Regions from separate parts of the Streptomyces sp. TLI_55 genome, predicted to be linked through region 2. Evidence: riboswitches for the same ligand, from Rfam matches in the RefSeq annotation. Region 2 holds a riboswitch; each other region holds the start of a gene.
The links. A riboswitch is a leader RNA that binds a small molecule or an ion and turns the genes downstream of it on or off. The one in region 2 is predicted to bind cyclic di-AMP.
Positions count from the first base shown of each region.

Region 1: another riboswitch for cyclic di-AMP. It lies ahead of CRP56_RS25365 (transglycosylase SLT domain-containing protein); the one in region 2 lies ahead of CRP56_RS26395 (C40 family peptidase).
Region 3: another riboswitch for cyclic di-AMP. It lies ahead of CRP56_RS20095 (M23 family metallopeptidase); the one in region 2 lies ahead of CRP56_RS26395 (C40 family peptidase).

Region 1 covers NZ_OAOJ01000001.1:5,495,951-5,499,216, forward strand. Annotated here, with positions in the region: gene CRP56_RS25355 (hypothetical protein) at 1-429, opposite strand, end outside; gene CRP56_RS25360 (HAD family hydrolase) at 579-1,385, shown strand; gene CRP56_RS25365 (transglycosylase SLT domain-containing protein) at 1,415-1,861, opposite strand; cyclic di-AMP (ydaO/yuaA leader) riboswitch at 1,865-2,047, opposite strand; gene CRP56_RS25370 (CocE/NonD family hydrolase) at 2,270-3,266, opposite strand, start outside.
Region 2 covers NZ_OAOJ01000001.1:5,701,150-5,704,415, reverse strand. Annotated here, with positions in the region: gene pcrA (DNA helicase PcrA) at 1-1,095, opposite strand, end outside; cyclic di-AMP (ydaO/yuaA leader) riboswitch at 1,350-1,506, shown strand; gene CRP56_RS26395 (C40 family peptidase) at 1,515-2,651, shown strand; gene CRP56_RS26390 (tellurite resistance/C4-dicarboxylate transporter family protein) at 2,743-3,266, shown strand, end outside.
Region 3 covers NZ_OAOJ01000001.1:4,397,339-4,400,604, reverse strand. Annotated here, with positions in the region: gene CRP56_RS20110 (dihydrofolate reductase family protein) at 1-5, shown strand, start outside; gene CRP56_RS20105 (alginate lyase family protein) at 85-1,299, shown strand; tRNA gene CRP56_RS20100 (tRNA-Met) at 1,374-1,447, shown strand; cyclic di-AMP (ydaO/yuaA leader) riboswitch at 1,685-1,840, shown strand; gene CRP56_RS20095 (M23 family metallopeptidase) at 1,852-2,886, shown strand; gene CRP56_RS20090 (aldo/keto reductase) at 2,948-3,266, shown strand, end outside.

The DNA.
Region 1 (3,266 bases), 210 kb from region 2:
GTCGATGACGGCGTCCTGGAAGTGCCGGCGGAGGAGGTCGGTGCGGGCGCGGAGGTCGTCGTCGTCCAGGACCCGGTCGAGGTCGAACTCGCCGTCGTACCAGACACCGAGTTGCTTGACCTCTTCCACGTACACCCGGCTGCCCACCGGATCCTCGGGGACGTTGCCGAGCATCTCGAAGCCGTCGAGGAGCCAGTAGGCGTAGTTCCAGCGGACCTCGCCCTCGTCACCCGGGTACGTCTCCCGCTCGTACTGGCTCTCGGTGTTGTAGCCGATGGCCACGTACGGGTGGCGGTCGTCGTCGTCGAGGCGCCAGATGCGGAAGGACAGGGCGTAGATCTCGGGCTTGAGCTGCTCGGGGAAGCGTTCGAGGATGCCGGCCGCGGCGGTCCGCAGATGGCTCAGGAAGGTCTCCGGGTGATCGGTCACCCCGCGAGCATCTCACCCACAGGCCGACGCAACCGGTGGTGCGCGGTGCCCCGCCGACTCCCAACCGGAGCCGGTGTCAACGGATGTGAAAGGTGCGGCCGTCCGGTTCGCGTCGAGTCGGTGGGGGATTCCATCCGTATTCTCTGATCATGGCCGCACCCACCGCATATTCACTCGTCGCCACCGACCTCGACGGAACCCTCCTCCGAGGCGACGACACGCTCTCCGACCGGTCGCTCGCCGCACTCGCGCGGGTGACGTCGGCCGGGGCCCGGCATCTGGTGGTGACCGGCCGACCGGCCCCGAGAGTGCGGCCGCTCCTCGACGACCTCGGCAGCACCGGGCTCGCGGTGTGCGGGCAGGGTGCGCAGGTCTACGACGCCGGCGCGGACCGTCTGCTGTGGTCGGTCACCCTGGACCGGGAGTTGGCCGAGACCGCGCTCGGCAAGATCGAGGCCGAGGTGGGGCAGGTGTATGCGGCCGTGGACCAGGACGGGGTCGACGGGCTCACGCTCATCGAGCCGGGGTATCTGATGCCGCACCCGACCCTGCCCGCCGTGCGGGTGGGCCGCCGCGACGACCTGTGGTGCGAGCCGATCAGCAAGGTGCTGCTGCGCCACCCGGCCCTGTCCGACGACGAGTTGGCGGCGACCGCGCGCGGAGTCGTCGGTTCCCTCGCGACGGTGACGATGTCGGGCCCCGGCACCGTCGAACTCCAGCCATGCGGCATCACCAAGGCGACGGGCCTCGCGCTGGCAGCCGAGCACCTCGGCCTGGGGTCGCGGGACACGATCGCCTTCGGTGACATGCCCAACGACATCCCCATGTTCGACTGGGCGGCCCACGGCGTCGCGATGGCCAACGCCCACCCCGAACTCAAGGCCGTGGCCGACGAGGTGACCTTGTCGAACGAGGACGACGGCATCGCCGTCGTCCTCGAAAGACTCTTCAACTAGCCCTCGGCGAGAGGCTGGACGACCGGACCTCAGTACGCGCCGTACACGTTGTCGATCGAGCCGTAGACCGCGGCCGCGTAGTTGCAGGCCGCGGTGATGTTCGCGACCGGGTCGTAGGAGTCCCACGACGTGCCGGCCACGTGGTACGCGTTGAACGTCGGGTCGATCACCTGGAGCAGGCCCTTGGAGGGCGTGCCCGCGGCGGCGTTGGAGTCCCAGTTGTTGATGGCGTACGGGTTGCCCGAGGACTCACGGATGACGTTGCGGTAGATGCCGTCGTACGTGCCGGGAATGCCGTTCTGCGCCATGACCTGGAGCGAGGCGCGGATCCAGCCGTCGAGGGTGTCGGAGTAGCCGAGCGAGGTGGCGGTGACCGTGGTGGTGGTGGCCGCGGACGCGGTGGTCGCGCCGACGACGGGGAAGGCGAGTGCGGCGACGGCGGCACCGGTGACGGCGAGCTTGCGGGACAGACGCATGACGAAGTTCCTCTCCGGCGCCTGCGAGGTGAGCTGTCGGGTTCGGGCGGGAGCTGCCCGGCCATGCCCGAGAAGGCATGACTTCACCCCGAGCCGTACCGGTATGTCCGAAGACGTCCGGCCCGGCGACTTACCTGGGTCCCCCGCTCCTGCCGTGAAGTTCTCTGAGTGAGGTGAGCGGTCTACGGGCGGCGGCAGGATTCGGCGTCCGCCCGGGCCCGGAACGTATGCGACTGCACATGTCCGAAACAAGTACCGGATTCACAGATCGCACCTGTTGACCTTGGTGTCCGGCTTGTGCGCCCCGGAATTCCGGGGTTTTCGGACAAGGTGAGGGCAGGGTGAAGTGAGCCAACTCACCGTCGAGAACGAGAACGGCAAATCGGGCAATAAACCCTCAACTGGCGGTTAACCGGCGCTTCGTGGAATCCGCTTCTCCCAGGTCCGGTGGAAGACCACCTCGCCGCCCTCGCTGCAGATCACCTCGTTGGAGGTCAGGAACGCGGTCGCCTCGCAGGTGATCTCCGAGCGGGTGCGGACGGTGGTGTCCCAGCCCAGCTCCGGCCGGTGCAGCCGGATCGACCAGACCGAGCGGGCGCGGGCCGACAGCGGGTCCGACTCCTGGATCGTGTACGTCTCCAGTGCGTCCTCGGTGAACTCCAGGCCGTCGGGGTAGAAGCGGGTGCCGCCGTAGCGCGGGTCGACCTCCAGCCGCCACTCGCCCTTGGCGACATCCCGTACGACCAGCCGCTCGGGGCGGGGCTCGTCGAGGGTGGCCGGGTAGTTCACGCCCAGGGGTTCCGACTGCTCGGGCTCGCCGAAGCCGATGCCGGTGTCCGAGTCCACGTCATGTGTCCTGACCGGCAGTTCGAGGAAGCTGCCGGCCGGGTCCAGCGTGAAGCCGGCCTCGGACTCGGGCTGCGGCCAGATCCACGGCCAGTACGCGGAGGAGACCGCGAGCCGGATGCGGTGCCCGGGCGGGAAGACATGCCCGATGCCGTTCAGCTCGAAGACGACCTCCCCGCTCGCCCCCGGCTCCCACGGCACCGCCCGGTCCCGCCCGTGCCGGGCCGACAGGTTCAGCACGCCCCGGGTGACCAGCGTCGACGACCCGTCCGGCGCCACATCGCACAGCCGTGCGATCACCTGTCCGCGCGGCACCTCGCACGTCACCCGCAACCGCACCCGGGGCCGCCCCAGCACCCATGTCTCCTCACCCACCGCGAACTCGAAGCAGGCCGACCGGGCGTCCTCCTCCCGCTGATCCGGCGGCAGATCGGCGTCGTTCCCGAACGGGAAGAAACGCCCGGCGTCCACGCCCGTGTGCTGCGGGGAGCGGACGAGGACAGGGGCGCCCTGGAGGCCGTACGAGACCGTCGTGACGTGCGGGGAGGGCCAGGCCGGC
Region 2 (3,266 bases):
GGTGGAGCGGTAGTTCTGCTCCAGCAGGATCGTCGTCGCGCTCGGGTAGTCCTCCTCGAACTGGAGGATGTTGCGGATCGTCGCGCCGCGGAAGGCGTAGATCGACTGGTCGGCGTCACCGACGACGCAGAGCTCGGCGGGCGGGACGTCGAACTCGTTCGGCGGGACGTCCTCGTCGTGCGCACCCGTCCCGACCAGTTCCCTGACCAGGGCGTACTGGGCGTGGTTGGTGTCCTGGTACTCGTCGACCAGGACGTGCCGGAAGCGGCGGCGGTAGTGCTCGGCGACATCGGGGAACGCCCGCAGCAGGTTGACCGTCGTCATGATCAGGTCGTCGAAGTCGAGGGCGTTGGCCTCGCGCAGCCGCGACTGGTACATGGCGTAGGCCTGGGCGAGGGTCTTCTCGAAGCCGTCGGTGGCCTGGGCGGCGAAGTCCTCCTCGTCGATCAGCTCGTTCTTGAGGTTGCTGATCTTGGCGCTGAAGGACTTGGGCGGGAAGCGCTTGGGGTCGAGGTCGAGGTCACGGCAGACCAGGGCCATGAGGCGCTTGGAGTCGGCGGCGTCGTAGATCGAGAACGACGACGTGAAGCCGAGCTTCTTCGACTCCCTCCGCAGGATGCGCACGCACGCGCTGTGGAAGGTCATCACCCACATCGCGTTCGCGCGCGGGCCGACGAGCTGCTCGACGCGCTCCTTCATCTCGCCCGCGGCCTTGTTGGTGAAGGTGATCGCGAGGATCTGCCCCGGGTGGACGTTCCGCTCGGCCAGCAGGTAGGCGATGCGGTGCGTGAGCACGCGCGTCTTGCCGGAGCCGGCGCCGGCCACGATGAGCAGCGGGGTGCCGGAGTGCACGACGGCGGCCCGCTGGTTCTCGTTGAGCCCCTCGATCAGCGCGGCCGCGTCCAGGGCCGGGCGCGGGGCGCCGTCGCGGTAGTACGCGTCCCGGTCCGGCGGCACGTCGAACTTCCCGCCGAACAGATCGTCCGGAACGGTTTCCGGTCCGTGCTCGTCCTCGGGCGGCGGCGGGGGTTCCTCCTCGTGGCCCTGGGGGGCCTGGAGGTTCGCCAGGAAGCTGTCGTCAAAGAGGCCTGTCATCGCTCTCCGAGTCTAGAGCTCCCCACTGACACCCCGCCCCCGCCCCGAGAATTCGGGCCCTCTCACCCTCCAGGAACCCTCCGTCACGTTCCGTGAGAAACCGCGCGATCTTCTCCCCCGCCCGCCCAAGGTCACGAAAATGTATCGGGCCTATCGGACATCAACCTTCACAGGGGCCACACCCGTTGGCTACCGTGCCGGTCAGGCCGTACGACCCCCACCGGCGAACGTCGCCGGGCCGCGCGGCCTCCGCCGAGTCCGGTGCGCCGCATGGCAGCCGGAGCCGGGGACCCACACCGACCTTGGGGTGAATCGGCCCGCCTCCCTCTCGGGGGACGGCCGTAGGGCACACCTTCCGAACCACCCGCCCGAACCCGACAGCTAACTCGGTAGGCGGAACATGGAAGGAGTCGCCTCCCTTGGCGTCGCACGCAAGGCCACGTCCTGCGGGAACGCGCGTAGCAGGCATACGCACCCCCGCGCTCGCAACGGCCGCCCTCACCTCCGTGGCCCTGCTCTCCCAGACGGCCACCGCCGCCCCCTCGGCCGACGACAAGCCGAGCCTGGAGGAAGTCGAGAAGAAGGTCGACGACCTCTACCGGCAGGCGGAGTCGGCGACCGAGAAGTACAACTCGGCCAAGGAGAAGACCGCCACGCAGCGCAAGGAGGTCGACACCCTCCTCGACGACGTCGCCCAGCGCACCCAGAAGCTCAACGAGGCCCGCGAGGAGCTCGGTTCCTTCGCCGCGGCCCAGTACCGCACCGGTGCCTCCGCGCCCGACACCGCGACCTTCCTGCTCGCGGACACCCCGCAGGACTACTTCGACCAGACGCAGCTGATGGGCCGCATGACGGACCGCCAGAAAGGCGCGGTCGACGACTACATCAGCGCGCAGTCCGCGACGATGAAGAAGCGCCAGGAGGCCACCAAGAGCCTCGAGACGCTCACCGACTCGCAGGCCGACCTGAAGACCGCCAAGGCGACCGTCCAGCGCAAGCTCTCCGCCGCGCGCGAGCTGCTGTCGCAGCTGACCGCCGAGGAGAAGGCGCGGCTCGCGGCGATCGAGAAGAAGAAGCGGGAGGAGGCCGCCCGCAAGGCCGCGGAGCTGGCCGAGCAGCAGAAGGCGGCGGAGCAGAAGGCGAGCCCCTCCCCCTCCGAAACCACCCAAACCACCCAAACCGCCGACTCCTCCTACGCCACCAAGGCCGACAAGGCGCTCGCCTTCGCCCGCGCGCAGGTCGGCAAGCCGTACGTCTGGGGCGCCACCGGCCCCGGCTCCTACGACTGCTCCGGCCTCACCCAGGCCGCCTGGAACGCCGCCGGCATCTCCCTCCCCCGCACCACCTACGACCAGGTGAACTTCGGCACCACGGTCTCCCTCGCCAACGCGCAACCCGGTGACCTGGTCTTCTTCTACGACGACGTCTCCCACGTCGGCCTCTACATCGGCAACGGCATGATGATCCACGCGCCGAAGCCGGGGGCGTACGTCCGCGAGGAGTCGATCTACTACGACGGCGAGTCGGCGATCCACAGCGTGGTGCGCCCGGCCTAGGCTTCGCGCCCCCGCACCCCCGCGCTCTTTTCTTCACGCCCGCGCGCGTGCCCCGCTCTCAACCCCCCGCGCGCTCCTTAGCATCACTTTCATGCCCGAGACGCCCCATACCTCCCCCCTCCGCACCTGGTGGGCGCAGCGCCCGCCCGCCGCCGGTTCCGCGGTGATGGCGACCGGCATCCTGTCGGTCGCCCTGCACCTGACGGGGTACGAGGTGATGTCCCGCATCGCCCTGGTGCTGGCGTGCGTGGCCTGGGTGGTGCTGGCCGCCGACTTCGCCGTACGACTACTGCGGGAGCGGTCGCGCTGGGTGGCGGAGGCCGAGACGCCGGGCGCGCTCACGGCGATCGCGGCGACCACGGTGCTCGGCACCCGCTTCTCCGCCCTGGGCTGGCAGCGGCTCGCCGAGGCGCTGCTGGCGCTGGCGACGGTGCTGTGGCCGGTGCTGGTCGTGCTGGTCATGGGGCACTGGAAGCGGCGGATGCCGGGCGCGGTGTTCCTGATCTGCGTGGCGACGCAGGGCCTGGCCGTGCTCGGCGCGACGCTCGCGGGCGCGATCTCGACGGCGTGGCTCGCGCACGCGGCGCTGGTGCTGTTCTGGCTGGGCCTGGTCTT
Region 3 (3,266 bases), 1.3 Mb from region 2:
CCTGAACGCGGGACCCCGCGGCCCGGCCGACCGATCGGACCAACAGATCCTGCGCCCCGGCAACCCCCGGTCCACGCTTCCCCTATGAGGCCCCGACTCACCGCCGCCCTCCTGCTGGCCCCGCTCCTCGCCACCGCCTGCGCGGGGACCGGTGCCGCCACCCGCACCATGGCCCGCGCCCTCCCCCCGGACACCGCCTTCACCCACCCCGGCGTGCTCGTCAGCGAGGCGCAGCTGGAGGCCGTGAAGAAGAACGTCACCGCGGGGAAGCAGCCGTGGCTCAAGGCCTACCTCGACATGCGGGACAGCAAGTACGGGGCGTACGACTACCGGCCCGAGCCGTACGCCAGCGTCGACTGCCCGGGTGGTGACCACGCCGACCGGCCCGCGCACGGGTGTGTCGAGGAGCGCGAGGACGCCATCGCCGCCTACACCCAGGCCCTGCTCTTCCGGATCACCGGCAAGCAGCAGCACGCCGTGAAGGCCAGGGAGATCCTGGACGCCTGGTCGGCGAAGATGCGGCGGCACACCGAGGAGGACGCCGGGTTGCAGACCGGGTGGGCCGGGTCGACGTGGGCGCGGGCCGCCGAGATCGTCCGGCACAGTCCCGGCGCGGGCTGGCCGGCGGACCGGGTCGCCCGGTTCGCGACCATGCTGCGCACGGCGTATCTGCCGACCGTCACCCGCAAGGTCCCCGACTACAACGGCAACTGGGATCTGGTGATGACCGACGCCGCCATCGGGATCGCCGTCTTCCTGGAGGACCGCAAGGCCTTCGACCACGCCCTGGAACGGTTCCGCGAGCGCGTGCCCGCCTACTTCTACCTGGCGAAGGACGGCAAGCTGCCGCTCACGCCGAAGGGGTCGACCGTCAACACCCCGCAGAAGCTCACGACGTACTGGTTCGGGCAGCGGACGTACAAGGACGGCATGTCCCAGGAGACCTGCCGCAACTTCAAGCACGTCGGCTACTCCGTCGCCGCCACCGCCCATGTCGCCGAGACCGCCTGGCACCAGGGCATCGACCTGTACGGCGAGGTGAAGGACCGGCTCAAGGCCACCCTCGCCTTCCACGCCCGGTACCAGGCGGGGGAGTCCGCGCCCGTGTGGCTGTGCGGCGGCAAGGTGGACCGGAACATGGGTCCCGACCTGGAGGTCGCCCTCAACCACCTGGAGAACCGCCTCGGCATCGCCGTCCCGGCCGCCCACAAGCTCGCCGAGGAGACCCGCCCGGCCGGCACCGACAACCTCTTCGTCTCCTGGGAGACCCTGACCCACGCGGGCAATCCCGGCACCTGAGAACCGCTCGTGAGCTGGGGCGACGTAAAGGTGGCGCGAGCGGTCCCGCGGATGGCGTATGCTGGTTTCAACGACGCGGGGTGGAGCAGCTCGGTAGCTCGCTGGGCTCATAACCCAGAGGTCGCAGGTTCAAATCCTGTCCCCGCTACTGAAGGCCCAGGGCCGGAATCCAGTCAATGGATTCCGGCCCTGAGTCGTTGTCCGGGTCCTTACTGAGCGTCGGCGGCGTCGGCGGGGTCAACTCGCCCGTTTTTCACCGGCCATGACCCCTACGTCCTGCCGAAAAAGGTTAATGATCAAGCAGAACAGCTTGGAATCCGTACCCCGGGTCTATTAACGTTCGATAACGCAGCGCGGTCGTCCCAGCCGTCACAAGAGTCGGCTCCGTGCGCACGCGCCGAATCCCGCAAGGGAACCGGGGAACCACCAACTTGGGGTGAATCACGCGTAAGTCGCCGTGAACCACGGCGGTTTACGCGCGTAGGAGACCTTCCTGCTCCGAACCCGTCAGCTAACCCGGTAGGCGAGAAGGAAGGAAAGGAGCACGCCCACGTGGCGTCAAACCGGCCTGCCCCCGAGGCCCCGTATGTGCCGAGCCAGCGCAGCACCGATGCCTTCGGCTACGGCAGCTACCACCATGACGAGGGCCCGCAGGACGTCTGGAATCCCACCGAGGACTCCCTCCGTCCGCCGCGTGGCAAACACCGGGTGGCCAAGCAGCGCGGCGGAGGACTCGCCCGCAGCTCCACGGTCCTGGGCGTCGGTGTCATAGCCGCCGTCGGCGCGGGCGGCATGGCCAGCGCCAACACCGGCAAGCCGCCGGTCTCCATCTCGATCCCCGACCTGCCCAACGTGGGCGGCGTCTTCGGCGGTGACGACGAGGCCCCCAAGGGTTCCGCCACCGCCCTCAGCAGCCTGGCCACCAGCGCCACGCAGACCGCCGAGAGCGGCTCGGACGCCGGTGAGGCGCTGCGCAACCGGATCATGGCGCAGGCCGAGAGCCAGCAGAACCAGGTCGACAACAAGGCGCAGCTGGCCGCCGAGGCCGAGGTCGCCACGCAGACCGCGAAGGCCGAGGCCGCCGCGCTCAAGCAGGCCGCCGACGACGCCGCCGCGGCGAAGAAGGCCGCCGAGGAGAAGGCCGCGAAGGAGGCCGAGGCCAAGCGCCTCGCCGAGCTCGCCAAGCAGTTCACGCTGCCGACCTCGTCGTACACCATCACGGGGACCTTCGGTCAGGCCGGTTCGCTGTGGTCCTCCGGCTACCACACCGGTCTGGACTTCGCGGCCCCCACGGGCACGCTGATCAAGGCGATCCACAGCGGCACCATCACGGAGGCCGGCTGGGCCGGCTCCTACGGCTACCGCACGATCCTCACCCTCGACGACGGCACCGAGCTGTGGTTCTGCCACCAGTCCTCGATCAGCGTCAGCGTCGGCCAGAAGGTCGGCACCGGCGATGTCATCGGACGCGTGGGCGCGACCGGCAACGTGACCGGTGCCCACCTGCACCTGGAGGTCCACCCGGGCGGGGCGGACACCGGCATCGACCCGATGGCGTGGCTGCGGAGCAAGGGGCTCAACCCCTGACCTCCCGCGTGGGTCGTTGTGTACGGAATACCGGTTTCCGGAATCGGTGTTGTTCCCGTACATGACTTCTCTTCGCAAGCTGGGCACGTCCGATCTCGAGGTCTTCCCGCTCTCCCTCGGCGGCAACGTCTTCGGCTGGACCGCCGACGAGGCGCAGTCCTTCGCCGTCCTCGACGCCTACGCCGCCGCGGGCGGCAACTTCGTCGACACCGCCGACTCCTACTCGAACTGGGCGGAGGGCAACTCGGGTGGCGAGTCCGAGACGATCATCGGCAAGTGGATCAAGGCGCGCGGCAACCGCGACGACGTCGTGATCGCCACGAAGGTCAGCCAGCACCCGGAGTTCCAGGGTCTGCGGGCCGCCAACATCAAGGCGGCCG